One region of the Aquipseudomonas alcaligenes genome, then DNA from elsewhere that is predicted to be linked to it. Evidence: predicted binding sites of a transcription regulator. Region 1 holds the regulator's gene; each other region holds the start of a gene.
What was found. The regulator FliA, encoded in region 1, starts transcription of late flagellar genes. The targets are predictions, from matches to a motif close to CTAAAGTTTNNNNNNNNNNNGCCGNTAA.

Region 1 (10,217 bases):
GCCCTCGTGGGTCAGCGAGGAGAACATCAGTACCGGGGTCGGGCAGCGCTGCATGATGTTCTTGACCGCCGTGATGCCATCCATCATCGGCATCTCGTAGTCCATGGTGATCACGTCCGGCTTCAGCGCCAGTGCCTGATCGATGGCCTCGCGACCGTTGGTGGCGGTACCAACCACCTGAATATCGGGGTCGGCGGAGAGAATCTCCGAGACCCGGCGGCGGAAAAAGCCGGAATCATCCACCACCAGGACCTTGACTGCCATAAACACTCCAGAGGGACTGGCCGAGCCAGCCGCGAACGATCAGATACGACGCGCGTAGCGCTTGAGCATGCTCGGCACGTCGAGAATCAGGGCGATGCGCCCGTCACCGGTAATGGTAGCGCCGGACATGCCCGGGGTGCCCTGCAGCATCTTGCCCAGCGGCTTGATCACCACCTCCTCCTGGCCCACCAGCTGGTCGACCACGAAGCCGATGCGCTGGCTGCCAACGGTGAGGATGACCACATGTCCCTCGCGCTGCTCCTCGTCGACCGCGCCATTGACCAGCCAGCGCTTGAGGTAGAACAGCGGCAGCGCCTTGTCGCGCACGATGACCACTTCCTGGCCGTCCACCACGTTGGTGCGCGACAGGTCGAGGTGGAAGATCTCGTTGACGTTGACCAGCGGGAAGGCGAAGGCCTGGTTGCCCAGCATCACCATCAGGGTCGGCATGATCGCCAGGGTCAGCGGCACCTTGATGACGATCTTCGAGCCCTGGCCCTTGGCCGAGTGCACGTTGATGATGCCGTTGAGCTGGGAAATCTTGGTCTTCACCACATCCATGCCAACACCGCGGCCGGACACGTCGGAAATTTCGGTCTTGGTCGAGAAGCCCGGGGCGAAGATCAGGTTGTAGCACTCGGTCTCGCTCAGGCGATCGGCCGCGTCCTTGTCCAGCAGCCCCTTCTCCACCGCCTTGGCGCGGAGGATCTCCGGGTCCATGCCCTTGCCGTCGTCGGAGATCGACAACAGGATGTGGTCGCCCTCCTGCTCGGCCGACAGCACCACGCGGCCAGCCCGCGCCTTGCCTGCGGCCTCGCGTTCCTCGGGGCTCTCGATGCCATGGTCGACGGCGTTGCGCACCAGGTGCACCAACGGGTCGGCGAGGGCCTCGACCAGGTTCTTGTCGAGGTCGGTTTCTTCGCCGACCAGCTCCAGGTTGATCTCTTTCTTCAGGTTGCGCGCCAGGTCGCGAACCAGGCGCGGAAAGCGGCCGAAGACCTTCTTGATCGGCTGCATGCGGGTCTTCATGACCGAGGTCTGCAGGTCCGCGGTGACCACATCGAGGTTGGACACGGCCTTAGCCATGGCCTCGTCGCCGCTGTTCAGGCCCAGGCGCACCAGGCGGTTACGCACCAGCACCAGCTCGCCGACCATGTTCATGATCTCGTCCAGGCGTGCGGTATCGACGCGCACCGTGGTTTCCGCCTCGCTGGGGGCGGCGGCCGCAGCGGCAGGAGCCGCGGCGGGTGTCGGCTTGGCGGGCTCGGGCTTGGCTGCGGGTTTGGCAGCCACGGGCTTGGCCGGCTCCACCTTCTTGGCTGCAGGCGCCGGGGTCGCCGCTTTGATTGCAGGCGCCTCTTCCACGGCGCCGGCGAACTTGCCCTTGCCATGCAGCTGGTCGAGCAGCGCCTCGAACTCGTCATCGGTGATCTCGTCGCCACCGCTCGCCGCAACCGGAGCAGCTGGGGCTGCCGCTTTGGCTGCGGGGGCCTCTTCCACGGCGCCGGCGAACTTGCCCTTGCCGTGCAGCTGGTCGAGCAGCGCCTCGAACTCGTCGTCGGTGATCTCGTCAGCAGCGGATGCAGCAGCCGGGGCCGCCGCTTTGGCTACCGGGGCCTCTTCGGCCGCGCCGGCGAACTTGCCCTTGCCGTGCAGCTGGTCGAGCAGCGCCTCGAACTCGTCATCGGTGATCTCGTCGCCACCGCCTGCGGCGGGAGTCTCGGCAGCCGGCTGGTCGCCGATGGCATCGAGCAGCTGCTCGAACTCACTGTCGGTGATATCGCCACCGGGTGCCGCTTCGGCCACCGGCTCGGGCTCAGGCTCAGGCTCGGCAGCCTGCTCGTCGGCGCTCTCCGGTTCGGCCAGGCGTGCCAGCGCGGCCAGCAGCTCGGGAGTGGCCGGGGTCGGCTCGGTGCGTTCGCGCACCTGACTGAACATTTCGTTGACCGCATCCAGCGCCTGCAGGACCACGTCCATCAGCTCGGCAGTGACCCGCCGCTCACCCTTGCGCAGGATGTCGAAGACGTTCTCCGCGATGTGACAGCACTCCACCAGCTCATTGAGCTGGAGGAAGCCGGCGCCACCCTTGACCGTGTGGAAACCACGGAAGATGGCATTGAGCAGGTCCATGTCATCCGGCCGGCTCTCCAGCTCGACCAGTTGCTCGGACAGCAGCTCAAGAATTTCGCCGGCCTCTACCAGGAAGTCCTGGAGGATTTCTTCATCGGCGTCGAAGCTCATCGGTGCGCTCCAAAGGCTCTTCTAGAGCCCTAAAATCCAAGGCTGGACAGCAGGTCGTCGACATCGTCCTGGCTGGACGCGACGTCATCACGCTTATCGGCATGAATCTGCGGACCTTCACCCTTGGAAGGCTCTTTTTGTTGTTCTTGCTCGGCACGCAGCGCCTCCAGGTCATGCTCGATACCGGCGAAGCGGTCGACATGGCTGGCCATCAGCATCAGCTTGAGCAGGTCGCGCTCCACTTCGGTGACCAGCTGGGTCACGCGCTTGATCACCTGCCCGGTGAGATCCTGGAAATCCTGGGCCAAGAGAATGTCGTTGAGGTAGCCGGACAGACGCTGGCTGTCACGCTCGCTGCGAGCGAGGAAGAGTTCGATGCGCTTGGCCAGGTCGCGGAAAGCGTCGGCGCCCATCTCGCGGCGCATGAACTTGCCCCAGTCGGCAGACAGGGCCTGTGCCTCATCGCCCAGGTCGTTGACCAGCGGCGCACTCTGCTCGACCAGGTCCATGGTGCGGTTGGCCGCTTTCTCGGTCATCTGCACCACATAGGACAAGCGCTCGGTGGCGTCGGTGATCTGCGAGATCTCCTGCGCGTGCGGATTGCGCGGGTCGATCTGGAAGTTGACGATCGAGTTGTGCAGTTCGCGGGTGAGCTTGCCGACTTCCTGATACAGGCCGTGGTCGCGCGCCTTGTTGAGCTCGTGGATCAGGCTGACCGCCTCGCCGAAACGGCCCTTCTCCAGGCTCTCGACGAGTTGGGTGGCATGCGCCTTCAGGGTCGATTCGAGTTCGCCCAGGTGTGAATCATCGTGTGCCATAGCGCCCTCGCGGCGATCATCAGCCGTTAACCCGTTCGAAGATCTTCTCGATCTTCTCCTTCAGCACCTGGGCGGTGAACGGCTTGACGACATAGCCATTCACGCCAGCCTGGGCGGCCTCGATGATCTGTTCGCGCTTGGCCTCGGCGGTCACCATCAGCACCGGCAGATTCTTCAGGCGCTCGTCCGCACGCACCGCGCGCAGCAGGTCGATACCGGTCATGCCGGGCATGTTCCAGTCGGTCACCAGGAAGTCGAAACTACCGCTCTGCAGCATGGGCAGGGCCGTATTGCCGTCGTCGGCCTCGGCCGTGTTGGTGAACCCCAGATCACGCAGGAGGTTCTTGATGATCCGTCGCATCGTCGAGAAATCGTCAACGATGAGGATTTTCATGTTCTTGTCCAAGTCGACCTCCGTACAGTCCTAAACGCCACCGGCACCCCGGGACGTCGCAAATCTTGAAACCGGCTCTTCGTCAGCTGGCCCGCCACTCACCCAGACGTGCGCGCAAACGGGCGGCGCACTGGCTGTGCAACTGGCTGACCCGGGACTCGCTGACCCCCAGAACTTCGCCGATTTCCTTCAAATTCAATTCTTCGTCGTAGTACAGCGCCAGCACCAGCCGCTCGCGCTCCGGCAGGTGGGCGATGGCATCGGCCAGCGCCGCCTGGAAACGCTCGTCTTCCAGGCCGTGCAGGGGACCGCTGTGGCTACTGGCATCCTCGAGCAAACCGCCATGCTCGCCGTCCTGCATCAGGTCGTCGAAGCTGAACAGGCGGCTCCCCTGAGTGTCGCCAAGGATGCCGTAGTAATCCTCGAGACTCAATTGGAGTTCGGCCGCAACCTCTTGATCTTTAGCGTCTCGACCGGTTCTGGCCTCGATTGCGCGGATGGCATCGCTGACCATGCGGCTGTTGCGGTGGACCGAGCGCGGTGCCCAGTCACCCTTGCGCACCTCGTCGAGCATGGCGCCACGGATGCGGATGCCGGCGTAGGTCTCGAAGCTGGCGCCCTTGCTGCCATCGTATTTCTTCGAGGCCTCCAGCAGGCCGATCATGCCGGCCTGCATCAGATCGTCGACCTGCACGCTGGCCGGCAGGCGCGCCAGCAGGTGATAGGCGATGCGCTTGACCAGCGGCGCGTATCGCTCGATCAGCTGGTGCTGGGAATCCTGCGCTTGCGCCTTGTTGTACATGCGAAGTCCACTGGCTGCTGTCATACGGCCGTCCCCGCGATCGGCTGCTGCACCAGACGCTCGACGAAGAACTCCAGATGGCCGCGCGGGTTGGCCGGAAGCGGCCAGGTGTCGACTTTCTGGGCAATCGCCTTGAACGCCAGTGCGCATTTCGAGCGCGGGAAGGCTTCGTACACCGCGCGCTGTTTCTGCACGGCCTTGCGGACGGATTCGTCGTAGGGAACGGCGCCCACGTACTGCAAGGCCACATCGAGGAAGCGATCGGTCACCTTGGTCAGTTTAGCAAAGAGGTTGCGCCCTTCCTGCGGGCTGTGGGCCATGTTGGCCAGGACGCGGAAGCGGTTCATGCCGTAATCGCGGTTGAGCAGCTTGATCAGCGCGTAGGCGTCGGTGATCGAGGTCGGCTCGTCGCAGACCACCACCAGCACCTCCTGGGCGGCACGGACGAAGCTGACCACGCCGTCGCCGATGCCGGCGGCGGTGTCGATTACCAGCACATCAAGGTTGTCGCTGATGTCGCTGAAGGCCTGGATCAGGCCGGCATGCTGTACCGGCGACAGCTGCACCATGCTCTGCGTACCGGATGCCGCGGGCACGATGCGGATGCCGCCGGGCCCTTGCAGCAGCACGTCCTTGAGGTCGCACTCGCCGTTTATCACATCGGCCAGGGTGCGCTTGGGCGTCAGGCCGAGCAGTACGTCGACGTTGGCCAGGCCCAGGTCGGCGTCCATCAGCATGACCCGGCGACCGAGGTCGGCCAGCGCCAGCGACAGATTCACCGACACGTTGGTCTTGCCGACGCCGCCCTTGCCGCCAGTGACTGCGATCACCTGTACGGGATGCATACTACCCATGTTCTTCTCTTACCTTGTCTTGCCTGGTCTGGGCTGGTCGGGCAACTACACCGACCTGTTCCTACACACTAGAACGCCTTGCGCGCCACCGCCTGCCCTACCCCGCGCGACGCGGGTGGTAGAAGCCGGCAAACATGTCGGCCATGGCTTCCTCGCTCGGATCTTCCTCGGTCTGCAGGCTCACGGCGCGACTCACCAACTGGTGGCTGCGCGGTACCTGCAGATCGTCCGGAATCTTCGGCCCGTCAGCCAGATAGGCTACCGGGAGATGCTGGCTGATGGCCAGCCCCAGAACTTCACCTAGATTGGCCGCCTCGTCCACCTTGCTCAGGATGCAGCCGGCCAGGCCGCACTGCTTGTAGCTGTGATAGGCGGCCTTGAGCACCTGGGCCTGGCTGGTGGCAGCCAGCACCAGGTAGTTCTTCGCCTTCAGGCCGCGCGCAGCCAGGCTCTCCAGCTGCAGGCGCAGGGCCGGGTCGTTGCCCGGCAGGCCGGCGGTGTCGATCAGGATCACCTTCTTGCGCGCCAGCGGTGCCAGGGCCTGGATCAGCGACTGGCCCGGATCGACCTGGGTCACGGAAACGTTGAGGATGCGGCCGAGGGTCTTGATCTGCTCCTGGGCGCCGATACGGAAGCTGTCCATGCTGACCAGGGCGATGCTCTGCGAGCCGTACTTCAGCACGTAGCGCGCGGCCATCTTGGCCAGGGTGGTGGTCTTGCCCATGCCGGCCGGGCCGACCAGGGCGATCACCCCGCCCTCCTCCAGCGGCTCGACCGCCGGGGTCTTGATCGCATGGGCCAGATGGGCCAGCAGCATGCGCCAGGCCTGGCGCGGATCGGCGACCTTGGCCACGCGCTCCAGCAGCGCCTTGGACAGCTCGGCGGACAGGCCCATGCGCTGCAGGCGACGCCACAGGTTGGCCTGCTGCGGCTTGCGGTTCTGCAGCTGGCCCCAGGCGATGGAGCCCAACTGCACCTCGATCAGTTCACGCAGACCGTGCAGCTCGAAGCGCATGGCATCCAGGGCGCGCTGGTCGACCGCGGCGGCGGTCGGCTTGCTGGCAGCCTGCGGAGCGGCCACCGGGCGCTGCACCTTGACCGCAGTGGCCGGCAGCTCGGGAGCGATCAGCGATTCGTTGGCGAACAGCTGGCGATCCTTGCGCTCGTCGGCCACCGCGCGGATGGTCAGCTCGGCCTGGGCATTGGCGATCTTCGCCTGGGTCTTGCGCAGCTCGGCCTCCAGCGCCGGGTTGGGCGTACGCGCCGGGGTGGCCGGCTGGTAGTCCAGCGCCGCGGTCAGCTCCACGCCGCCGGCCACGCGGCGGTTGCCGATGATGGCGGCGTCGGCGCCCAGTTCGTCACGCACCAGCTTCATGGCGGTACGCATATCGGCGGCGAAGAAGCGTTTGACTTGCATGGCTTAGAACCCTCAGTTCTGGCCGACCGTGGCGACGATCGTGACCTGCTTGTTGTCCGGTATTTCCTGGTAGGCCAGTACATGCATGTTGGGTACGGCGAGCCGCGCGAATCGCGACAGCATCGCCCGGACCGGGCCGGCCACCAGCAGGATCACCGGCTTGCCGAGCATTTCCTGGCGCTGCGCCGCTTCCACCAGGGAGCGTTGCAGCTTCTCGGCCATTCCGGGTTCGAGGAGGATGCCATCCTCAGAGCCCTGACCGGCCTTCTGCAGGCTATTGAGCAATAACTGTTCCAACCTGGGCTCCAGAGTGATCACAGGCAGCTCCGGCTCTAGTCCCACAATGCTTTGCACGATTGCACGGGCCAGTGCGACGCGAACCGCGGCGACCATCGCGGCGGGATCTTGACTCTTGCCGGCGACATTGGAGATGGCCTCGGCGATGCTGCGGATATCGCGCACCGGCACCTGCTCCTGCAGCAGCGCCTGCAGCACCTTGAGCAGGGTCGACAGCGAGACCATGCCCGGCACCAGCTCCTCGGCCAGCTTCGGCGAGGTCTTGGCCAGCAGCTGCAGCAACTGCTGCACCTCCTCATGGCCGATCAGCTCATGGGCATGCTTGTGCAGGACCTGGTTGAGGTGGGTGGCGACCACGGTGCTGGCATCCACCACCGTGTAGCCGAGCGACTGCGCCTGGTCGCGCTGGCTCGGGTCGATCCACACCGCTTCCAGGCCGAACGCCGGATCCTTGGCGGCGATGCCGTTGAGGGTGCCGAACACCTGGCCGGGGTTGATCGCCAGTTCGCGCTCCGGATACACCTCGGCCTCGGCCACGCTGACGCCCATCAGGGTCAGGCGATAGGCATTGGGCAACAGGTCGAGGTTGTCGCGGATATGTACCGACGGCATCAGGAAGCCCATCTCCTGCGACAGCTTCTTGCGCACGCCCTTGATCCGCGCCAGCAACTGCCCCCCCTGGTTGCGATCCACCAGCGGGATCAGGCGGTAGCCGACCTCCAGGCCTACCATGTCCACCGGGGTGACGTCGTCCCAGCCCAGCTCCTTGACCTCCTGGGCCTTCTGCGCCGGCAGCAGCTCCTGCTGGCGCTTGACCTCCTTGACCTCCTCCTCCTTGACCTTGCGCTGCTTGTTGGCAATCCAGTAGGCCGCGCCGGCCGCGATCAGGCCGAGACCGATGAAAGGTACGTGCGGCATGCCCGGCACCAGGCCCATGGTGATCATGATCGCTGCCGACACGGCCAGGGCCTTGGGCGAGGCGAACATCTGTCGGCTGACCTGGGCCCCCATATCTTCGGAAGTGGAGACCCGGGTGACCATGATGGCGGCGGCGGTGGACAGCAGCAGCGAGGGGATCTGCGCCACCAGGCCGTCGCCGATGGTCAGCAGGGTGTAGATGCGCCCGGCCTCGGCAAAGGCCAGGTCGTGCTGCAGCACGCCGATGGCAATGCCGCCGATGAGGTTGATGAAGAGAATCAGCAGGCCGGCCACGGCGTCGCCGCGGACGAACTTCGAGGCACCGTCCATCGAACCGTAGAAGTCGGCCTCCTGGGCCACCTCGGCACGGCGCCGCTTGGCCTCGGCCTGGTCGATCAGGCCGGCATTGAGGTCGGCGTCGATGGCCATCTGCTTGCCGGGCATGGCGTCCAGGGTGAAACGCGCGCTCACCTCGGAAATGCGCCCTGCACCCTTGGTGACCACCACGAAGTTGATGATCATCAGGATGGCGAACACCACGGCGCCGACCACGTAGTTGCCGCCGATCACCACCTCGCCGAAGGCCTGGATCACCTTGCCCGCGGCGTCATGCCCCTCCTGGCCGTGCAGCAGCACCACGCGGGTGGAGGCGACGTTCAGCGCCAGGCGCAGCAGGGTCGCGGCCAGCAGCACGGTGGGGAAGACGGCGAAGTCCAGCGGCCTCAGCGAGTAGATGGCGACCAGCAGGACCACGATGGACAGGGCGATGCTGAAGGTGAACAGCACGTCGAGGAGGAACGGCGGGATCGGCAGCATGACCATGGCGAGCATGACCAGCAGCAGCAGCGGAATACCCAGATTGCCATGGCGCAACCCCGCCAGGTTGCTGCGTACGTCCCCGATGATTTGCGCACGATCCACTGCCACTTGTTATCCCCAGCCCATTCAATCTTTTGACGCGAAAGGCGCCGTGCAGGGGTAATGGCAAGAAGCATTCCAACTCTGCCGCGAAGGCAAGAGAGACGGCCGCGCCGCTACTCGTCGCGGCGCAAATCCGGCGGGATCGGCAGGTCCGGCAGCGGCCCCGGGCGCTTGCCCTTGCCGGCGCGGAACTGCTTGAGCTGATAGACGTAGGCCAGTACCTGGGCCACGGCCAGGTACAGGCCGGCGGGAATTTCCTGGTCGACCTCGGTGGAGAAGTACACCGCCCGCGCCAGGGCCGGCGACTCGAGCAGGGTGACCTTGTGCTCCTGGGCGATCTCGCGGATCTTCAGCGCCAGGAAATCGCCACCCTTGGCCAGCAGCACCGGCGCATTGCCCTTCTCCGGGTCGTACTTGAGGGCCACGGCGAAGTGGGTCGGGTTGGTGATCACCACGTCCGCCTCCGGCACCTGCTGCATCATGCGCCGCTCCGCCATCTGCCGCTGCAGCTGGCGGATCTTCGACTTGACCTCGGGCTTGCCTTCGCTGTCCTTGTACTCGTCCTTGACCTCCTGCTTGGTCATCATCAGCTTCTGCTTGGTATCCCAGAGCTGGAACGGCACGTCCACCGCGGCGATCAGGATCAACCCGCAGGCCATCCACAGCAGGCTCCAGCCGGTCACCAGCATGGCATGCAGGATGGCCGCCTCGACCGGCTCGTCAGCGATGGCCAGCAGGTCGTCCTGGTCCGCCTTGAGCACCGCCAGGGCCACCAGCAGGATGATCACGAACTTGGCCAGGGCCTTGAGCAGCTCGACCAGGGCCTTGGTGGAGAACATGCGCTTGAGCCCCTCCCAAGGGTTCATGCGGCTGAACTTGGGCTGCAGCGCCTCGCTGGAAAACAGCCAGCCGCCCAGGGCGACCGGCCCTATGATGGAGGCGATCAGCATCACGATGAAGAACGGCTGCAGCGCCAGCAACGCCTCCATGCCGGTGCTCAGCAGGTGGCGGACCATGGAGCCGTCGTCCAGCAGCACTTCGCGCGGCAGGGCGAAATTTCCCTGCATCATGCCGAGCATGGCCTGGCCCATCTGCGCGCCGAAGATCAGCAGCGCCGCAGCGCCGCCGAAGGTCACCGCCAGGGTGCTGAGCTCCCGCGAACGGGCGATCTGGCCTTTCTTGCGCGCCTCTTCCAGACGCTTGCTTGTTGGCTCCTCGCTCTTGTCCGCGCCGCTTTCGCTCTCTGCCACGGAGCCTCCTCAGCGTACGCGCGCGAGTTCGCGCAACTGTT
Region 2 (10,217 bases), 100 kb from region 1:
TTCCAGCATATGGTCGAAGAACACGAAGGGGCCGACGCTGCGGCACCTGGCCGACGGCAGCGGGCGCAGGATCGGCTGGCCGGCGATGTCCTCGGCCCTGGGGCGGATCAGCAGCAGCTCGCTCATCTCAGGCCTCGCCCAGGCGGGTTTCCACCTGCACTTCGGCGCTGGTCATCAGCTTGTGCACCGGGCACTTGTCGGCGATGCGCAGCAGCTGCTGGCGCTGCTCCTCGTCCAGGGCGCCGTGCAGGTCCAGTTCCACGGCCAGGCGGTAGATGCCCTGGCGCTCCTGGCTGTCGTCGCGGACCACGCGCACGTCCAGGCTATCCAGCGCCAGGCCCTTCTGCCTGGCGTAGAGCATCAGGGTCAGGGCCTTGCAGGCGCCGAGGGCGGCGTCGAACAGGTCGTGCGGCTCGGGGCCGGAGGCCGTGCCACCGAAGGACTCGGGTACGTCGGTGTGCAGCAGGTGCTCGCCGATCTCGATGCTGTGGCGCAGGCCGGACTCGGTACTGATACGGATCATGGTGGCTCCCGGGCTAGGTTGGATGGCTCCAGCCTAGCCCAGGCGGCGCGTCTCAGACCAGCACGGAGAGGCGCACATCGGCGCCCAGCACGCGCAGCAGACGGCCATCGCCACCGAGGATGGGTACCGAGACGGTGAAGCAGAAGTCGTCGGTGGCCGAGGAGCGGTAGACCGGGGTGATATGGCTGCGCAGGTCATCCGCCACGCTTCGGAACCAGGGGCGCTGGCTCCAGTCGCGGCCCCGGCAGCTCGGCGCGTCCTGGTGCGGCACGTCGGCGGCGAAGATGTTTTCCGAGAGCTGCACGCCGCTGGCGTCGACCAGGTAGAACAGCTCGAAGCGTGCATCGCGGCGCAGGGTGTCGGCCAGCAGGCGCTCGGCGCCAGCCACCTCGCCGGCCAGGCGCGCGTCGCCGGCCAGCTGCTCGACGCTGCGTTGCACCGCCCGGTGCAGCTCCAGGCGGAAGTCGCCCAGGCCCTGCAGCAGGCGGTCGCCGTCCTCGCGCACGGCCTGACTGTGGCGCAGTACCTGGCCGGCCTTGCCGAGCAGGTCGCCGGCGACCTGGGCGATCTGCTGCACGTCGCCGTTGATCGAGCGCACCGCCGCGCCGATCTGCTCGGTGCCGGTGGCGATATGGCCGACCCGCTCATCCAGGCAGTCCATGGCCTGGCGCGTGCTGTCCAGGCCGCTGCCGACCTGCAGCATGCCGGCACGGCCGTCCTCCACCGCCTGGTGCATGCGCTCGCCGGCGCCGCCGAGCTGGTCCATGCCGTCGCGGAAGCGTTCGATGATCTGCCCGACCTGACCGGTGGCCTCGGTGGTGTGGCCGGCCAGGCGACGCACTTCCTCGGCGACCACGGCGAAGCCACGGCCGTGTTCGCCGGCGCGGGCCGCCTCGATGGCGGCGTTGAGCGCCAGCAGGTTGGTCTGCTGGGAAATGCTGGCGATCACGCCGATGACCTTGCTGACCTCTTCCAGCTGCGCAGTGAGGTTGCCGATCACCTCGGCCAGTTCCTGCTCGCAGGCGCCGATGGCCTCCACCTGGCGCAGTACGCTCTGGCCGCTCTGCTGGCACTGGCGCAGGGTGTTGGCGACTTCACCGGAGAGCCGCGCCACCTCGGCGGCGCCGGGTACCAGCTCGGCGTCCAGGGTGGTGGTGACCTGCTCGCTGGCGCTGGCGATCAGCTCCGAGGACTGCGCCAGGCTCTGCCCGCTGGCCTGGTTGGCGCTGGCGATGCTGGCCAGCTGCGGGGCGTGGGCGGTGATGCCGACGGCGGCGCCCAGGCTGGTGCGGATGCGCTGGTGCAGGCCATCGCTGAAGCGGTTGAGGCGGCCCATCCAGGGCTGCTGCTCGGGCAGGCGGGTGGTCAGGTCGTGGCCGCTGAAGAGGGCGGCGAGGGCTTCTTCGTCCCGCTCGCGGCGCGAGGGTTTGCGCAACAACTGCAGCATGGTGCATCTCCCTGAGAGTTCTGTGGGGAGAAGTGCAAGCCGGGTGCCATCATGCACTGTGCGCTGCGTCACAAGGCTGGCGCCGTCGGTCTGTCGTCAGGTTTGCGCCAATTCGGCTCGCCAGGCGCTATTGCGGTGCATTGGGCCGGTACCACAGCTCCTTGCGCTGGAACGGCGTCTGTGGCGGCAGGTCGGGGTTTTCCAGCTCGATCACCTTGCGCTGGTCCAGTCTGGCGCGTTCCAGGGTGGCGTCGTGGTGCTGCTGGAACAGCGCAGCAAAACTGCCGTCGGCGATCATCGCCTCCAGTCCGCGTTCCACCGCCTGCGCCAGGTCGGTACGGGCGCGCGAGGTGAAAAAGTAGAAGGCGGTGGGGTAGTGGATGGCGATGTGCTCGTCGACCTCCAGCGCCAGCCCTTCGCGGGCGGCCTGGGCCTGTTCGTTCCAGACCACCACCACTTCGCGCGGGAACAGATCGAAGCGCCCGGCATCGAGCATGCGGAACAGGCTGTCGTAGCTCTGGCTGGTGATCACCTGCAGGCCGTTGCTGCGCAGGATGCGCGTGTCGGGCCAGTCGGCGCGCTGGCCGAAGCGCAGCGGTCTGAGATCATCCAGACCCTGCACCTGGGCCAGCCAGTTCTTGTCTTCGCGCCGTACCAGGGGGATGCGCCAGCCGATCAGGCCCTTGTAGATCGGAATACGCACCGGCAGCAGGCTCTCCTCGCGGGCGCGGGTGGTCATGCTCCACATCAGCTGTACGTTGCCGTCGTTCTGCTCCAGCGACTGCTCGGCGCGGCTCTGCGGCATCGGCCGGGGCGAGGGGCGCAGCTGGTAGTCGCCGCCGCTCCTGGCCAGGGCCTGCTGCAGCAGCTCGACCACATAGGCCTCGGGGTCGACGCCGTTGGAGTGCAGCGGATAGGTCAGGGTCTCGGCGGCCAGCGTGGGCGAGAACAGGACGAGCAGGGCGGCGAGGCGGGGCAGGATCATGCGCAGGCACTGGCAAGGTGGCGTAGAGGCATGATGGCCCCTGGTTGCGCCGGCCGCCAGTGAACGGCGGCGCAAGCCGGCAGTCTACCCTTGCTCGATTGCCAGGGAGGACCGCCATTGTTCGTTCATCGACTGCTGCTCGGCGGCCTGCTCGCGCTCTGCGCGCTGCAGGCCAGCGCCCGCGACTACCGCTTCAGCGACGCCCACCTGCATTACGTCGACTTCTTCCAGGAGAGCGAGGGCATGGCCCCGCTGCTGCGGGCCATGGACGCCGGGCGGGTCGAGCATGCGCTGATCACCGGCATCCCGGTGGCCAAGAAATGGCACGAGGACGAGCCCAAGCGCCCGCGCTATTACGCCGGCGACGATGCCGGCGCCTACTGGTACAGCGCCACCGACGTGCTGGTGGCGGCTGCGGTGAAGCGCCTGCCGGCCGAGCAGCGCCGGCGCCTGCATCCCTTCCTCAGCGGCTTCAACCCCACCGACAAGAATGCCGACGCGCATATCCGCCGCATGCTGGAGCTGGACCCCGGCTTCTGGCAGGGCATCGGCGAAGTCTTCACCCGTCACGACGACCTCACCGCACTGACCTACGGCGACACCCCGCGGGCCAACAACGAGGCCATGACGCGGGTCTACCACCTGGCCGTCGAGTACGACCTGCCGGTGCTGTTGCACAGCAACATCACCTCCAAGCGCGAGCGCAACCCGCTGTACCTGGCGGAGCTCGAGGAGCCGCTGCGCAACCACCCGCACGTGCGCTTCATCTGGGCGCATGCCGGCACCAGCCTGGAGATCCATCGACACCAGGAGCGGCTGGAATTCCTCCTGCCGACGCTGGAGCGCCTGCTCGCCCAGTACCCCAACCTGTACATCGACCTGTCCTGGAGCGTGCTGCGACCCTATCTGCTGGATACCGAGGGGCGGGCCGACCCGGCCTGGCTGCAGCTGGTACGTCGCTACCCGACGCGCTTCATGCTGGGTTCGGACGTGGTCGGCCGCTTCGACGGCCTGGGGGACTACTTCGCCGAGTTCCGCCCCTTCCTCGATGCCCTGCCGGAGGATGTGGCGCGGCGGGTGGCGCGCGACAACTTCCTCGCCGTGCTGCCACGCCAGCGCCGGGCCGAGTTGGCTGACTGACTGTCATCAGCCTGTAACCGCGGCGTCATAGCCTCGCGCCCGATCTTCCAACAAGGAGCGCGAGATGAAACTGTTCAGCCTGACCGTCCTGGCCCTGGGCCTTTCCGCCAACCTGGCCCTGGCCGAAGTGCGTGTCGAGGGGCCGATCGAGTACGGCGTATTCGCCACCCAGTTCAAGGATCCGCAGCCGGGCGAGCGCGTGCTGACCCGTGCCAACCAGCCGATCGAGCAGACCGACCAGGTGCCGGCGCGGCTGGGCACCAAGTTCGGCGTGCGCTACCGCCTGGTCGGCAAGACCGAGACGGAGCAGCCGCTGACCCTGATGTACTTCACCCCCGGCCTGGTGGGCCCGGACGGCAAGCGCCAGGACAAGATCGAGCTGATGCAGAAGCTGGTGGTCGGCGCGCCGCAGGACGTGATGGCCTTCGAGTTCACCGAACACCACGAGGTGGTGCCGGGCGAGTGGCAGTTCATGGTGTTTCAGGGCGACCGCAAGCTGGTCGAGCAGCGCTTCCAGGTGCGCTGATCCCCGGCATGTCGTACCCAGGCCCGGCCGCAGCAGCGCCCGGGCCTTTCGCGTTATGGGCAGTTGGCTCAAGGCGTGGCGGTGACGGCCGATACGCAGAGGGCGAGACGGATCTTCCGCTTGCCAAGCCGGCGCCAAGACCTGCCGCAGCTTACGACTATCCTCAGATTGCCCAGTAACCATCAGGAAACCCGTCATGTCTCTGAGAAATATGAAAATCGCCACACGAGCCGGCCTGGGCTTCGCCATCCTGGCACTGCTGGTGGTGCTGGTCGGGGGCTTCTCCCTGCTGCAGATGAAGCGCATGAATGGCGCCGCGGCCGAGGTCAAGGAGGTCTGGCTGCCCAGTATCGCGGCGCTCAACGACATGGGGCAGAACATCCTGCGTATCCGTACGGCCACCCTGCGCCTGATCGTGATTCGCGAGCCGGCCGCCCTGGCGCAGAACACCGCTCTGCTCAACCAGCTCAGGTCCGACCTGGGCCAGGCACAGGCGCGCTACGAGGCACTACTCAGCCTGGATGAGGAGCGCCAGTTGTATGAGCGTTACCAGCAGAAGCAGTCGGCCTATTTCAGCGAGCAGGAAAAGCTCATGAGCTTTTCGGCCCAGGACGACGTCGATTCGGCGATCGCCGTCGCCAGCGGCGAGCTCAACCAGCATGCCGCGGACATGGCGGCCCTGCTGCGCGACCTGACCGAGCTGAACAACAACGGAGCCGCGGAGGCGGCCCAGCTCAGCAGTGACGTCTACGCGGATGCGACGCAGCTGGTGATCCTGCTGATAGTCGCGGCACTGGCGGCGACCATCTTCCTGGCCCTGATGCTGACCCGCAGCATCGTGCGCCCCCTGGGCGAGGCGGTGGCGGTGGCGCAGGTGGTGGCTTCCGGCGACCTGACACAGAAGTTCGACATCATCGGTGAGGATGAACCTGCGCAGTTGCTCAGTGCTCTGCGTGGCATGCAGCAGAGCCTGCGCAACACCATCCAGAGCATCGCCGACTCCTCCAACCAGCTGGCATCCGCCTCCGAGGAGCTGCACGCGGTCACCGAGGACTCCACCCGTGGCCTGCATCAGCAGAATGCCGAGATCGAGCAGGCTGCCACTGCGGTGAACGAGATGACCTCGGCAGTGGAAGAGGTGGCGCGCAATGCCGTCAGCACCTCGGAGGCTTCGCGCGAGTCCGACCGTACGGCCCAGCATGGCCGCGAGCAGGTGCGCCAGACCGTCGATTCCATCAGCCGTCTGGCCACCGAGGTGACCGATAGCGCCCATGAGGTCGAGCAGCTGGCGCAGCAGGTACGCAACATCAGCCAGGTGCTCGACGTGATCCGTGCCATCGCCGAACAGACCAACCTGCTGGCCCTCAATGCCGCCATCGAGGCGGCGCGCGCCGGTGATGCCGGCCGTGGCTTCGCCGTGGTGGCCGACGAGGTACGCGCACTGGCCCATCGCACGCAGCAGTCGACCCAGGAAATCGAGCAGATGATCGGTGGCATTCAGCAGGGTACCGAGCGCGCTGTCGGTGCCATGCAGCAGAGCACCGGGCGTGCCACTTCCACTCTGGAGCTGGCGCAGGCCGCCGGGCGCGCGCTGGACGAGATCGCCCAGGCGATTTCCTCGATCAACGAGCGCAACCTGGTGATCGCCAGCGCATCCGAGGAACAGGCGCAGGTCGCCCGCGAAGTGGACCGCAACCTGGTGAATATCCGTGACCTGTCGCTGCAGACCTCGGCCGGGGCCAACCAGACCAGCGCCGCCAGTCAGGAGCTGTCGCGCCTGGCCGTGGACCTCAACGCGCTGGTGGCACGCTTCCGCATCTGAGTTGCGCACAATGAAAAACGGCGCCCGTGGGCGCCGTTTTTCATGGGGCCGGGAATCAGCCCTGGTAACGCTGCAGGATCAGGGTGGCGTTGGTGCCGCCGAAACCGAAGCTGTTGCTCATCACGGTGTTGAGCTGGGCGTCGCGGGTCTGGCGCTGGATCGGCAGGTCGGCCAGTTCCGGGTCGATCTCCTCGATGTTGGCCGAGCCGGCGATGAAGCCGCCCTGCATCATCAGCAGGCAGTAGATCGCCTCGTGCACGCCGGCGGCGCCCAGCGAGTGGCCGGACAGGCTCTTGGTCGAGCTGATGGCCGGTGCCTTGGCGCCGAACACTTCGCGTACCGCACGGGCCTCGGCGGTGTCGCCGACCGGGGTGGAGGTGCCGTGGGTGTTGAGGTAGTCGATCGGCGCACTGACGGTGGCCAGGGCCTGCTGCATGCAGCGCACGGCGCCTTCGCCGCTCGGCGCGACCATGTCGTAGCCGTCGCTGGTGGCGCCGTAGCCGACGATCTCGGCGTAGATCTTGGCGCCGCGCTTGAGCGCGTGTTCCAGTTCCTCGACCACCACCATGCCGCCACCGCCGGCGATGACGAAGCCGTCACGCTTGGCGTCATAGGCGCGCGAGGCCTTCTCCGGGGTCTTGTTGTACTGGGTGGAGAGGGCGCCCATGGCGTCGAACAGGCAGCTCTGGCTCCAGTGTTCCTCTTCGCCGCCGCCGGCGAACACCATGTCCTGTTTGCCCATCTGGATCTGCTCCATGGCGTGGCCGATGCAGTGGGCGCTGGTGGCGCAGGCGGAGGAGATGGAGTAGTTCACGCCCTTGATCTGGAACGGCGTGGCCAGGCAGGCCGACACGGTGCTGCCCATGGTGCGCGGCACGCGGTATGGGCCGATGCGCTTGACGCCCTTCTCGCGCAGGATGTCGATGGCTTCCATCTGGTTCAGGGTGGAGGCACCACCGGAGCCGGCAATCAGGCCGACGCGCGGGTGGGAGATTTCCTCCAGGCTGAGGCCGGCATCCTTGATCGCCTGCTCCATGGACAGGTAGGCGTAGGCCGCGGCATCGCCCATGAAACGCAGGACCTTGCGGTCGATCAGCTCTTCCAGGTTGAGGTCGACGGAGCCGGACACCTGGCTGCGCAGGCCCATTTCGGCATATTCCGGGTTGAAGCGGATGCCTGCCTTGCCGGCGCGCAGGTTGGCGGAGACGGTGTCTTTGTCATTGCCCAGGCAGGAAACGATGCCCAGACCGGTGATCACGACGCGGCGCATGCGGAAATGTCCTTCAGAAACTGTCGGTAGAGGTGAACAGGCCGACGCGGAGGCCTTCGGCGCTGTAGATCTCGCGGCCATCGACGGCCACGCTGCCGTCGGCGATGCCGAGGATCAGCGAGCGATTGATGGTGCGCTTGATGTGGATGTTGTAGGTGATCTTCTTGGCGGTCGGCAGGACCTGGCCGAAGAACTTCACCTCGCCCGAGCCGAGGGCGCGGCCGCGGCCGGGGTTGCCCTGCCAGCCGAGGTAGAAGCCAACCAGCTGCCACATGGCGTCGAGGCCCAGGCAGCCGGGCATCACCGGGTCGCCCTCGAAGTGGCAGGCGAAGAACCACAGGTCGGGATTGATATCGAGTTCGGCGACGATCTCGCCTTTGCCGTATTTGCCGCCGGTCTCGCTGATGTGCACGATGCGGTCGATCATCAGCATATTGGGGGCGGGCAACTGCGCATTACCTGGGCCAAACAGTTCGCCGCGGCTGCAGGCGAGCAATTCTTCCCGGGTATAGGCGTTTTGCTGGGTCATGCGAACTCCTCAATGGTCCCCTCGGCGGGGCTAAGCTGCGCCGCGGGTTTTCTTGTGTAGCGGCAGACTAGTCATAGACTGTTGCGCCTAGGTGAAAGTCACAGCGCAGTGTGAACAGTTGTAAACAGCCTGTTCTTGTCGCAGATCATCACTCGCCCGACTCTAGCATTCCTGCGCCGGCGGTGGTGCGCTTGCCCAGCCAGCGCAGCAAGATGCGCTCCAGATCGGCGCGCTTGAAGGGTTTGGCCAGGTAGTCGTTCATCCCGGCCTGCAGGCAGGCCTCGCGGTCACCCTGCAGGGCGTTGGCGGTAAGGGCGATGATCGGCGTGCCGCCGTGCGGGTGCAGGCGGCGGATCTGCCGCGTGGCCTCGTAGCCGTCCATCACCGGCAGGCGGCAGTCCATCAGCACGGCGGCGAAGCGCTGTGCGTCGAAGCTGCCGACCGCCTGGGCACCATCGCCGACCAGGGTCACCCGGTAGCCGAGGCTGCGCAGCATGGCCTCGATCACCGTCTGGTTGACCGGGTTGTCCTCCACCAGCAGCACTTCCTGGCCGTCGCCGGACTGGCTGTCGTCCTCGGGCGAGGGCATGGCAATACTGTGGCGCGGGCTGAAGGGCAGGGGGATTTCCAGGGTGAAGACCGAACCCACGCCTTCCTGGCTGCTGGCGTGCAGGGTGCCGCCCATGCGCTCGGCCAGGGTGCGGGCGATCGACAGGCCGAGGCCGGTGCCGCCGTAGCGCCGCGAGATCGAGGTATCGGCCTGCTGGAAGGCGTCGAACATGTGCTCCAGGCGCTGCGGGGCGATGCCGATGCCGCTGTCGTGCACGGCGCAGGTGAACCACAGTACCTCGTTGTCCAGCGGCTGCCAGCGCGTTTCGATGCGGATGCCGCCTTCCTCGGTGAACTTCAGCGCGTTGCCCAGCAGGTTGACCAGGATCTGGCGGATGCGCGTCGGGTCGCCCTGCACCTCGAAGTCCTCCAGACCGGCCTGGTTCTCCAGGCGCAGGTAGAGGCCGCGCTGCTGCGCGCTGTGCTGGAACACCTGGATCGAGCCCTGCAGCAGCTCCAGCAGGTTGAAGGGGATGCGCTCCAGTTCCAGGGCGCCGCGCTCGATGCGCGAGAAGTCGAGGATGTCGTTGATCACCTTGAGCAGGTGTTCGGTGGACTCGGTGGCCAGGGCCGCGTATTCGGCCTGCTCGCCGGTCATCTCGGTGGTTTCCAGCAGCTGCAGCATGCCCAGCACGCCGTTCATCGGGGTGCGCAGCTCGTGGCTCATCATGGCCAGGAAGTCCGACTTGGCGCGGCTGGCCTGTTCGGCCTGCTCGCGGGTCTGGATCAGCTGCTGCATGGCGCTGTGCTGCTCGCGGCTGGCCTGGGCGAGCTCGGCCGCCAGGTTGTTGATGTGCCGCGCCAGATCGCCCAGTTCGCTGGTGTCGGTTTCCGGCAGGCTGGTGTGGTAGTCGCCAGCCTTGATTGCCTGCAGCGCCCGTCCCATCTCGATGATCGGGCCGGCCAGGCGCCGCGCCAGCTGGCGTGCCAGCAGGAAGGTCAGCAGCAGGGCGAACAGGGCCAGCACCGTGGCCTTGAACAGGATGGTCTGCTGGCGGCTGGTGAAGGCCTCGTCGGACATGCCGACCACCACCCGACCCAGGTACTGCTCATCGGTGCCGTTCGCCGCTGCCTGCTCGATGGGGGCGTGGAACACTTCCACGCGTGCCGTGCTGTCCTCGCCATGCCGCTCGACGTAGACCAGGATGTTCTCGGCCTTGTCGCGCACTTCCAGGAAGCGTACGTGCGGGGTCTTCAGGGTGGCGCGCAGCAGGGTCTCCAGGGCCTGCGGGTTGCCGGCGGCGATCCCGTGCTCGGCGGCCGGCGCCAGCTGGTCGGCCACCCGCTGGCCGGTCTGGTCGATTTCCGCGCGCAGGTCCTGCAGCCGCGAGTGGGTGAACAGGCCGGTCAACAGCAGGGTCAGCAG
Region 3 (10,217 bases), 1.6 Mb from region 1:
CGCCGCCGAAATCTTCTCCCGCGTCGAGGACGTCCTCGGCCTGCCGCGCAACACCCTGAAAGTCGGCATCATGGACGAAGAGCGCCGCACCACCGTCAACCTCAAGGCCTGCATCAAGGCCGCCAGCGAGCGCGTGGTATTTATCAACACCGGCTTCCTCGACCGTACCGGTGACGAAATCCACACCTCCATGGAAGCCGGCGCCATGGTGCGCAAGGCCGCCATGAAGAGCGAGAAGTGGATCGGTGCCTACGAGAACAACAACGTCGACATCGGCCTGGCCACCGGCCTGCAGGGCCGCGCGCAGATCGGCAAGGGCATGTGGGCCATGCCCGACCTGATGGCCGGCATGCTCGAGCAAAAGATCGTCCACCCGATGGCCGGCGCCAACACCGCCTGGGTGCCGTCGCCGACCGCCGCCACCCTGCACGCCCTGCATTACCACAAGGTCGACGTGTTCGCCCGTCAGGCCGAGCTGGCCAAGCGCACCCCGGCGTCCATCGACGACATCCTGACCATCCCGCTGGCGCCGAACACCAACTGGACCGCCGAGGAAATCCAGAACGAACTGGACAACAACTCGCAGGGCATCCTCGGCTACGTGGTGCGCTGGATCGACCAGGGCGTCGGCTGCTCCAAGGTGCCGGACATCAACGACGTCGGCCTGATGGAAGACCGCGCCACCCTGCGCATCTCCAGCCAGTTGCTGGCCAACTGGCTGCGCCACGGCGTGGTCACCGAGGCGCAGATCGTCGAGAGCCTCAAGCGCATGGCCCCGGTGGTCGACCGGCAGAACGCCAACGACCCGCTGTACCGCCCGCTGGCGCCGAACTTCGACAGCAACATCGCCTTCCAGGCCGCCCTGGAGCTGGTGGTCGAAGGCACCAAGCAGCCGAACGGCTACACCGAGCCAGTCCTGCACCGTCGCCGCCGCGAGTTCAAGGCCGCCAACGGCCTCTGATTCCGCCGCAACGCAAAAGCCGCCCCTCGGGGCGGCTTTTTTATTCCGGGCAATATTCTCGTGGCTCAGTCGTTACGGCAGCGGCTTGCCCCCTCAGCGCTCGCCCAGCTTATGCCGCGCGGCATACAGGCAGACCATCTCCATCGCCAGGGTTGCCCCGGCCAGGGCGGTGACCTCGGCGTGGTCGTAGGGCGGCGCCACCTCCACCACGTCCATGCCGACCAGGTTGATGCCGCGCAGGCCGCGCAGTATCTCCAGCGCCTGGTGGCTGGACAGGCCGCCGCACACCGGCGTGCCGGTGCCGGGGGCGAAGGCCGGATCGAGACAGTCGATGTCGAAGGTCAGGTACACCGGCTGGTCGCCGACACGGGCGCGGATCAGCTCGGCGATCTGCTCCGGGGTGCTGCGGTTGACCTGGCGTGCATCCAGCACCGCAAAGCCCATCACGTCGTCGTTGGTGGTGCGCAGGCCGACCTGCACCGAGCGCGCCGGGTCGACCAGGCCCTCGCGGGCGGCGTGGTAGAACATGGTGCCGTGGTCGATGCGTGCGCCCTCCTCGTCCGGCCAGGTGTCGCTGTGCGCGTCGAAGTGGATCAGCGCCAGCGGGCCATGCTTGCGGGCATGGGCCTTGAGCAGCGGGTAGCTGATGAAGTGGTCGCCGCCCAGGGTGAGCATGGCGCAGCCGGCGGCGAGAATCCTCTCGGCGTGGGCCTCGATGGCCGCCGGGGTGGCCTGCGGGGTGCCGTGGTCGAAATGGCAGTCGCCGTAGTCGATGCAGGCCAGCAGGTCGAAGGGATCGAACTCCCAGGGGAAATGCCGGGCCCAGGCCGATTGAATGGAGGCGGCACGGATGGCGCGCGGGCCGAAGCGGCTCCCGGGCCTGTTGGTGGTGGCGGTGTCGAAGGGTACGCCGCTGACCACCAGGTCCACGCCGCGCAGATCGCGGGTATAGCGGCGGCGCATGAAGCTGGTGATGCCGGCGTAGGTCGGCTCGGCACAGGTGCCGTAGAGGCTGTCGCGGGTGATGGCCTGGTCGTTGTCGAAGGCGTGGTCCATGGTCGCTTACTCGAAGGGAACGGACCGCTCATGGCCGGAGCGGTCATACGGCTGGGCAGAGGCTGTTTCGGGTCTTTTGAGCTAGAGCCAGGCAAGGCGAAATTGTGCGAGGGCGCGGAGTTTACGAGCTGTAAATGAGCAGCCCGAGCCCAATTTCAACGCAGCCTGGCCGACGATCAAGAGAGCCGAGACTGCCTCTCAGTACTGGGTGCGGAAGGCGGCCCATAGCCGGGTGCGCTCGCGCTGCACGCGCAGCGGCAGGATCTGCTCGGCGAACAGCTTTTCGCGCACCGCCCTGGGCGGGTAGATGTGCGGATCGCCACTCACCGCCGCGTCCAGCAACGGGGTGGCGGCGCGGTTGGCGTTGGCGAAGTACAGCGAGTTGGTCAGCTCGGCGATCGCCTCGGGCCTGAGCATGTAGTCGATGAAGGCGCGTGCGGCCTCGGGGTGCGGCGCGTCGACGGGGATGGCCATGGTGTCGAACCAGATCAGCGTGCCCTCGCGCGGGATGCGGTAGACCACCTCGAACGGCTGCCCGGCCTCGGCGGCGCGGGCGGCGGCCATGCCGGCGTCGCCGGTATAGGTCAGCGCCAGGCAGATCTCGCCCTTGGCCAGGTCGTCGATGTGCCGTGCGGTGGCGACATAGCGCAGGTTGGGCTGCAGCCCGGCGAGCAGTCCTTTCACCGCCTGCAGGTCCTGCGCGTCGTGGGAGTAGGGCTTGCGTCCCAGGTAGTTGAGGGCGATGGCCACCACCTCCTGCGGCGAGTCGAGCACGGCGATGCCACAGTCCTTGAGCTTGCCGGCGTACTCCGGCTTGAACAGCAGGCCGAGGCTGTCCAGCGCCACCCCGGGCAGGCGTTTTTCCACCGCCTGCTTGTTGAGGCCGAGGCCGACCGTGCCCCAGGTGTAAGGCACGCCGTAGCGGTTGCCGGGGTCGATGAAGGCCAGCTTGGCGAGCATCTCCGGATCGAGGTTGGCGGCGTTGCCCAGCGCGCCCACCGGCTGCACGGCCCCGGCCTGGATGGCCCGGGCCAGGCCGCTGGAGGCCGGGAACACGACGTCGTAGCCGCTGCCGCCGGTGAGCAGCTTGGCGTCCAGCACCTCGGTGCTGTCGAAGGTGTCGTACTTGACCCGGATGCCGCTCTCGGCCTGGAAGCGCTTGAGCGCCTCAGGCGCCACGTAGTCGGCCCAGTTGTACAGGTTGAGGGTCTGCTCCGCGGCCTGCAGCGGCAGGGCGAGGGCGGTGAGCAACAGACTGGCGGCAAGGCGCATGGCGGGTTTCCTCCGGCGTTGGCGGTGTGCCCGGCCGCTCTGCGGCGACCTGGGCGATGGCGGCATCCTGCGCCGGCATTTGCTTCGGATAAATACGAAGTGATCTACTCCAGCATCTACAGCGATCAATGTATGGAGCCGTCATGCTCAGCCAGCTGCGCGACCTCGACCTGCAACTGCTGCGCCTGTTCGTCACGGTGGTGGAGAGTGGCGGCTTCAGCGCCGCCCAGGGCGAGCTGGGGATCGGCCAGTCGACCATCAGCACGCAGATGGCCAAGCTGGAGACGCGCCTGGGTTTTCGCCTGTGCGAGCGCGGCAAGGCCGGCTTTCGCCTGACGCCCAAGGGCGAGCAGGTGCTGGCCGCCACCCGGCGCCTGTTCGCCGCCATCGAGACCTTCAAGGGCGAGGCCCAGGGCATGGCCGACAAGCTGCTCGGCGAGCTGCACGTCGGCCTCTCCGAGGCCCTCGCCGACGAGGTGCTGGAGCGCCTCGGCGCGGCCCTGGGCGCCTTCCGCCGGCGCAACCAGGCGGTGCAGATCGGGCTGCTCAGCGCCATGCCCGCCGAGCTGGAGCGGCGCCTGCTGCAGGGCCAGCTGCAGCTGGCCATCGGCTACTTCTCCGGCCGCCAGACGGCGCTCGACTACCACCCGCTGTTCCGCGAACAGCAGCAGCTGTACTGCGGCCGCGGCCACCCGCTGTTCGAGCGCCCGCCACGGGATGACAGCGCGCTGCTGGCCTGCGACGGCGTGCTGCACCCCTACCGCTTCGTCGCCCCCTGGCAGACCGGCGCCAGCAGCGCGCACAGCGAGCAGGTGGAAGGCAGCCTGGCCTTCATCCTCTCCGGCGCCCATGTCGGCTACCTGCCCGACCACATCGCCGCGCCCTGGGAGCGCCGCGGCCAGCTGCGCGCGCTGCTGCCGGAGCGCCTCGGCTTCGTCGTCGAGTTCCACCTGGCGCAGCACCGCGCGCGCCTACCCAGCGAGGCGCAGCGGGCGCTCTGCGAGGACCTGCTGGCGGCCTTCGCCTGATATGGCGACCGATTCACCCGCTGAATCGGCCTAACTGACGCTTCCCAGCACTGGACCGACTGGTCTACATATAGCGCCATGCACACATCCAACCTCAGCACCCGCGACAAACTGATCGCCGCCATGGCCGACACCCTGCAACGCAAGGGGCTGCATGGTGCCGGTCTCAACGAGCTGCTGGCCCAGGCCCAGGCGCCCAAGGGCAGCCTCTACCACCACTTCCCCGGCGGCAAGAACGAGCTGGCGGTGGCCGCCATCGAGCACATCGGCCAGCGCATCGACGGCTTCTTCGCCCAGCTGTTCCGCGACCACCCGGACCCGCTGCGGGCCATGCAGCGCTGGCTCGACAACACCCTGCAGCAGCTCGAGGGCAGCCGCTTCGAGCGCGGCTGCCCGCTGGCCACCGTGGCCCTGGAGAGCGGCCCGGAGGATGTCGAGATCCGCGCCGCCCTGTCCGGTTGCTTCACCCGCCTGCGCCAGGCCCTGGCCACCCAGCTGCGCGGCGTCGGCTTCCACGGCGACAGCGCGGAAGGCTTCGCCAACCTGTTCATCTCGCTCTATGAGGGCGGCTTGCTGCAGGCCCGCGTGGCCGGCAGCAGCGAGCCTCTGCAACGCGCCAGCGCGGCGCTTTTCCAACTACTGCATGACTACCCGCGGGAGAACCGCCATGACCAGTGACACCCAGGACATCCGCCGCGAGGAGCTGCAGCTCGCCGCCGCCGACGGCTACCCGCTGCGCGCCACCCTCTACCACGCCCCGCAGCCACGCGCGCGCCTGCTGATCGGCGGCGCCACCGGCGTGCCACAGGGCTTCTACCGGCGCTTCGCCGAATACGCCGCGCAGCGCGGCTACAGCACCCTGAGCCTGGACTACCGCGGCATCGGCCAGTCCAGGCCGGCGCGCCTGCGCGGCTTCGAGATGCGCTACCTGGACTGGGCCCACCTCGACCTGGCCGCCGCCCTCGACCACCTGCACGCCGACGACCTGCCGACCTTCATGATCGGCCACTCCTTCGGCGGCCATGCCTTCGGCCTGCTGCCGGGGCACGAGCGCGTCGCCGGCTTCTACACCTTCGGCACCGGCGCCGGCTGGCATGGCTGGATGCCGCCGCTGGAGCGCCTGCGCGTGCAGCTGATGTGGAACCTGGTCGGCCCGCTGATCGTCCTGCGCAAGGGCTATCTGGCCTGGAGCAGGCTGGGCATGGGCGAAGACCTGCCGCTCGGCGTGTACCGCCAGTGGAAGCGCTGGTGCCGCTACCCGCGCTACTTCTTCGACGACCCCGAGCAGCAGCACCTGGCCGCCCGTTTCGCCAGCGTGCGCACGCCGATCGTCGCCGCCAACAGCCTCGACGACCTGTGGGCACCACCCAGCTCGCGCGATGCCTTCATGGCCGCCTACAGCGCCGCGCCCTACCAGGCCCGCACCATCGACTCCCAGGCCGAGGGCCTCGGCGCCATCGGCCACATGGGCTACTTTCGCAGCAGCGCCAGCGCGCTGTGGGACGAGGCGCTGGGCTGGTTCGAACAACTGCAGCACAACCGCCAGGCCGCCTGAGCGGCCGCCCCTACCCGGAGAACCGCGTGATGAACCCGCAACAGATGACCGGCCTGCAGATCATGCAGGCCTTCGCCGCCGGCCACTTCCCCAAGCCCGGCATCGCCAAGACCATGCCGATGGAAGTGGAAATCGTGGAGGCCAACCGCGTGGTCTTCGCCGTCACCGCCGACGAGCGCCACACCAACCCCCTGGGCGGCGTGCATGGCGGCTTCGCCGCCACCGTGCTGGACTCGGTGACCGGCTGCGCCACCCACACCGCCCTCGGCGCGGGCGAGAGCTACGGCACCATCGAGCTGAACGTGAAGATGAGCAAGGCCATCCCCTTCAACCGCACGCTGCGCGCCGAAGGCAAGGTGATCAACGTCAGCTCACGCCTGGTCATCTCCGAAGGCAGCATCCGCGACGAGGACGGCACCCTCTACGCCTACGGCACCGCCACCTGCATGATCCTGCGCTAGCCGGCCGGGGGCGCACGGCCGCGGTCAGTCCGAGCGGTGCCGGCCGCGCGGCGCCGCGGGCTCGCCGACGCGCTCGCGCAGCTGCCCGGCCAGGCGTTCGAGGGACAGCAGGGTCAGCTGGATTTCCTCGTGCACCCGCGGCGTGGGCGCGGGTTCCTCGGCTTCCAGCTGGTAGCGCGGGTCGAACAGATCGAATGTATCCATGACGAATTCCTCAACAGTGGTGGACTGTCGGCAGTTCGGTAGGCATCGGTCTTGTTCTTGTCGGGTCAGTCTGTGCGTCGCAGATGACCATTGTTCGCGTGGCCAGCTCGGCACTGGCACCTGATCAATTTCTGCGCAGTCGGCGGCCGCGTCAACCGCGCCGGGGCTATAGTTTCAGCTCCGCCCACCCGCGAGGGAATCCGCATGAGCACGCCCTACAAGGTCGCCGTCCTGGTCGGCAGCCTGCGCCAGGCCTCGATCAACCGCAAGCTGGCACTGGCCCTGGCCGAACTGGCGCCGCCCTCGCTGCAGCTGGAGCTGGTCGAGATCAGCGAGCTGCCGCTGTACAACGAGGACATCGACGTCAGCCCCGCGCCCGAGGCCTACACGCGCTTTCGCCAGCAGGTGAAAGCCGCCGACGCCCTGCTGTTCGTCACCCCGGAATACAACCGCTCGGTGCCGGGCGTGCTGAAGAACGCCATCGACGTCGGCTCGCGCCCCTATGGCCAGAGCGTCTTCGGCGGCAAGCCGGGGGCCGTGCTGAGTGCCTCGCCGGGCGCCATCGGCGGCTTCGGCGCCAACCACCACCTGCGCCAGTCGATGGTCTTCCTCGACGTCTACATGCTGCAGCAGCCCGAGTCCTACCTGGGCGGCGCCGGCAAGTTCTTCGACGAGAGCGGCAAGCTGGACGCCGGCATCGAGGGCTTCCTGCAGAAGTTCATCGACGCCTACGCCGCCTGGGTGGAGCGGCATGTGAAGGGCTAGAGACCCTGCAGCAGGCTGAGAATGGCCTGCTGCCGCTGGTTGGCCTGGGCCAGGATGGCGGTCGCCGCCTGCTGCAGTATCTGCTGCCGGACCAGGTTGGACACCTCGGTCGCATAGTCGGTATCCCTGATCCGGCTGCGCGCGGCGGAGAGGTTCTCCGCCATGTTCTGCAGGTTGGCGATGGTGTATTCAAGACGGTTCTGCACGGCGCCGAGATCCGCCCTGGCACTGTCGATGGTACTCAACGCCCCATCGATCAAACCGATCGCCGTCTGTGCACCGACATCCGTGAGCAGGTCCACCTCGTTGATCTGCTCGAAGCGGCTGGTGTTGGTCGCCGTGCTGCCATCCACAGTCGCCACATCCACCGCGGTGCTGAAGCCCTTGGCACTATTGAGGCGAACCACGCCGATGGCGCGCATGGCGGAGTCGTCGGTCAGGGTGGCGACCGAGGCGATGAGCTCTTCCCCGCCTTCGTAGTCGAAGTTCTGTGCCTGGGCCGTACCGACGTCCCGGGACTGGAAATTCTCCAGCGCGATATCGTCGCCACGCTCGCTGGTCATCCACAGCCGATCGCCCTCGACCCTGGCGCTGATCCCGGTACGCGCCGACTCGGCGTTGATCGCATCGGCCAGCAGGCCGAGGTCGCCGTCCTCGATCTCGGCGCTGATGCTCACCGCATCCTCGTTGGAGCCGTACAGGTCGAAGGAGTAGTGGTCGTCGCCGCTGAAGCTCAGCTGCAGCAGAGTGCGCGCATCCGCCACCACCCCGGTTGCGTCGGACCGCTTGTTGATCGCGCGCGCCACCTCCCAGGCCGAGCCGGAGACGTCGAAGCTCAGGGTCTTGCGGCCGGCGATGGTCAGTTCGCCGGTCACGTCGTTGTCCGGCAGGGCTCCGGCCTGCTGCAGCAGGCCGCCCAGCTGATCGCCGGTCGCGCTGCCGGCGGTGCCATTGACCAGGTCGCGCACATGGCTGCCCAGGCGATCGGCGCGGAAGTTGCCCAGGCCGACGGGGATGGTCTCGAAAGCGTTGGCGCCGACCTGGAAAGCCTGGGCGCCGAAGCTTCCGTCGAGCAGCTTGCGTCCGGCGAAGCTGGTGGTCTCGGCAATGCGCGTCAGTTCCTGCTGCAGCTGCGCCACTTCCTGTTGCAGGGCGTCGCGCTCGCTGCCCGAGTTGGAGCCATTGGCCGCCTGCAGGGCCAGGTCGCGCATGCGCTGAAGAATACTGGTGGACTGCTGCAGCGCACCCTCGGCGGTCTGCGCCAGGGAGATGCCGTCGTTGGCGTTGCGCACCGCCACGCCCATGCCACTTATCTGGCTGCCCAGACGATTGGATATCTGCAGGCCGGCCGCATCGTCCTTGGCGCTGTTGATGCGTAAGCCGGTGGACAGCCGCTGCATCGAGGTTTCCAGCGCACGCGTCGACTCGTTCAGCGCACGCTGAACGCCGAGTGACGATACGTTGGTGAGGGTCAACGCCATCCGAACAGTCCTTTGAGCAACAACCACTCCATAGTCGCGGCCACCAAATCTTTTACGACTTATCGTCAGACTCTTCGGCGGTGTTAGGAAAAGCTTTAGACCGTTCATCCCCCTACACGGAGACGACTAGGCTTGTCTCATGTGCAGGAGAACGCCATGAACACAGAGCAGCTCGATGACAGCGACTGGCTCGACCCGGACCAGGACCGGCGCCAGGCCGGGTCGCTGGTCGAGGCGCTGCAGGCGCGGGCGCGCAGCGGCCAGCCGATGCACGGCTTCCGCCTCAAGTACGCCGACCTCGCCGGCATCGACCTGGTCAACCATGGCCAGCGCCAAGGCTGGGAGCTGCAGGGCGCCGACCTGTACCGCGCCGACCTGCAGAACGCCCACCTGTTCGCCCTCGACCTGCGCGGCAGCTCGCTGATGAAGGCCGACCTGCGCGGCGCCAACCTGCACTGCGCCGACCTGCGCGACTGCAACCTGCTGGGCGTGCGCCTGGAGGGTGCGCGGCTGGACAACGTGGTCTGGGACCGCCAGCTGATCCAGGAGCGCCGCGGCCGCGAGCGCCGCCGGGACGGCGACGCGGCGGGCGCGCGGCAGCTGTTCGAGGAGGCCGAGGAGACCTACCGCAACCTGCGCCTGCGCCTGGAAAAGGCCGGCCTGTTCGAGCAGGCAGGGCAGTTCTTCCACCGCGAGATGGCCATGCGCCGCCTGCAGATGCCGCGCCTGAGCGGAAGACGCCTGCTGTCCTGGCTGGTCGACCTGTTCTGCGGCTATGGCGAGAAGCCGCTCAACGTGGTGCTGTTCTCCCTCGGCCTGATCCTGGCCTGCGGCCTGCTGTTCTTCCTGGTCGGCGTGCGCCACGGCGACCTGCCGCTGGGCCTGGCCCTGGAACGCGGCTGGGCGGCCAACCTGGGCGACCTGCTCGACTGCCTATACTACAGCGTGGTGACCTTCACCACCCTGGGCTACGGCGACATCACCCCGCACGGCCTGGCGCGCCCCATCGCCGCCTTCGAGGCGTTCGCCGGCAGCTTCACCATGGCCCTGTTCGTGGTGGTGTTCGTGAAGAAGATGACGCGCTGAAATGCCAACGCCCCGGCGAGCCGGGGCGCGGTCTGTGACAGGGCTCAGTGGTCGATGGCAGCGCCGGCGCCACGCGGCACACGGATGTCCTCTACCAGGTGCTGGATGCGCTCCGGCGGCGCGCTGGTCAGCTTGGCCACCACGACGGCGGTGGCGAAGTTGAACAGCATGCCCAGTGTGCCGATACCCTCCGGCGAGATGCCGAACCACCAGTCGGCCGCGGTGGCGGTCGGCTCGATGAACTTGAAGTAGACGATGTAGCTGAAGGTGAAGGCCAGCCCCACCACCATGCCGGCAATCGCCCCTTCCTTGTTCATGGTCTTGGAGAAGATGCCCATGACGATGGCC

Region 2: the regulator FliA is predicted to act here: its motif matches at 4,689-4,716, upstream of AAG092_RS00480 (methyl-accepting chemotaxis protein).
Region 3: the regulator FliA is predicted to act here: its motif matches at 8,855-8,882, upstream of AAG092_RS08770 (flagellin).

Annotation. Positions count from the first base shown of each region.
Region 1 is NZ_CP154874.1:187,149-197,365, reverse strand. Features, by position in the region: gene AAG092_RS00980 (chemotaxis response regulator protein-glutamate methylesterase) at 1-264, opposite strand, end outside; gene AAG092_RS00975 (chemotaxis protein CheA) at 304-2,505, opposite strand; gene AAG092_RS00970 (protein phosphatase CheZ) at 2,535-3,323, opposite strand; gene AAG092_RS00965 (chemotaxis response regulator CheY) at 3,343-3,717, opposite strand; gene fliA (RNA polymerase sigma factor FliA) at 3,800-4,543, opposite strand; gene fleN (flagellar synthesis regulator FleN) at 4,540-5,373, opposite strand; gene flhF (flagellar biosynthesis protein FlhF) at 5,471-6,790, opposite strand; gene flhA (flagellar biosynthesis protein FlhA) at 6,803-8,926, opposite strand; gene flhB (flagellar biosynthesis protein FlhB) at 9,040-10,176, opposite strand; gene fliR (flagellar biosynthetic protein FliR) at 10,186-10,217, opposite strand, start outside.
Region 2 is NZ_CP154874.1:85,623-95,839, forward strand. Features, by position in the region: gene AAG092_RS00450 (pirin family protein) at 1-126, opposite strand, end outside; gene AAG092_RS00455 (OsmC family protein) at 128-523, opposite strand; partial or broken gene AAG092_RS00460 (methyl-accepting chemotaxis protein) at 576-1,463, opposite strand; gene AAG092_RS00465 (substrate-binding periplasmic protein) at 2,098-2,955, opposite strand; gene AAG092_RS00470 (amidohydrolase family protein) at 3,073-4,095, shown strand; gene AAG092_RS00475 (DUF3859 domain-containing protein) at 4,160-4,621, shown strand; gene AAG092_RS00480 (methyl-accepting chemotaxis protein) at 4,818-6,443, shown strand; gene fabB (beta-ketoacyl-ACP synthase I) at 6,499-7,713, opposite strand; gene fabA (3-hydroxyacyl-[acyl-carrier-protein] dehydratase FabA) at 7,727-8,242, opposite strand; gene AAG092_RS00495 (ATP-binding protein) at 8,391-10,217, opposite strand, start outside.
Region 3 is NZ_CP154874.1:1,790,916-1,801,132, forward strand. Features, by position in the region: gene AAG092_RS08725 (malate synthase G) at 1-961, shown strand, start outside; gene speB (agmatinase) at 1,055-2,017, opposite strand; gene AAG092_RS08735 (polyamine ABC transporter substrate-binding protein) at 2,216-3,289, opposite strand; gene AAG092_RS08740 (LysR family transcriptional regulator) at 3,433-4,317, shown strand; gene AAG092_RS08745 (TetR/AcrR family transcriptional regulator) at 4,396-4,995, shown strand; gene AAG092_RS08750 (alpha/beta fold hydrolase) at 4,985-5,872, shown strand; gene AAG092_RS08755 (PaaI family thioesterase) at 5,902-6,333, shown strand; gene AAG092_RS08760 (hypothetical protein) at 6,358-6,537, opposite strand; gene AAG092_RS08765 (NADPH-dependent FMN reductase) at 6,742-7,302, shown strand; gene AAG092_RS08770 (flagellin) at 7,299-8,783, opposite strand; gene AAG092_RS08775 (ion channel) at 8,940-9,869, shown strand; gene AAG092_RS08780 (sodium:solute symporter family protein) at 9,914-10,217, opposite strand, start outside.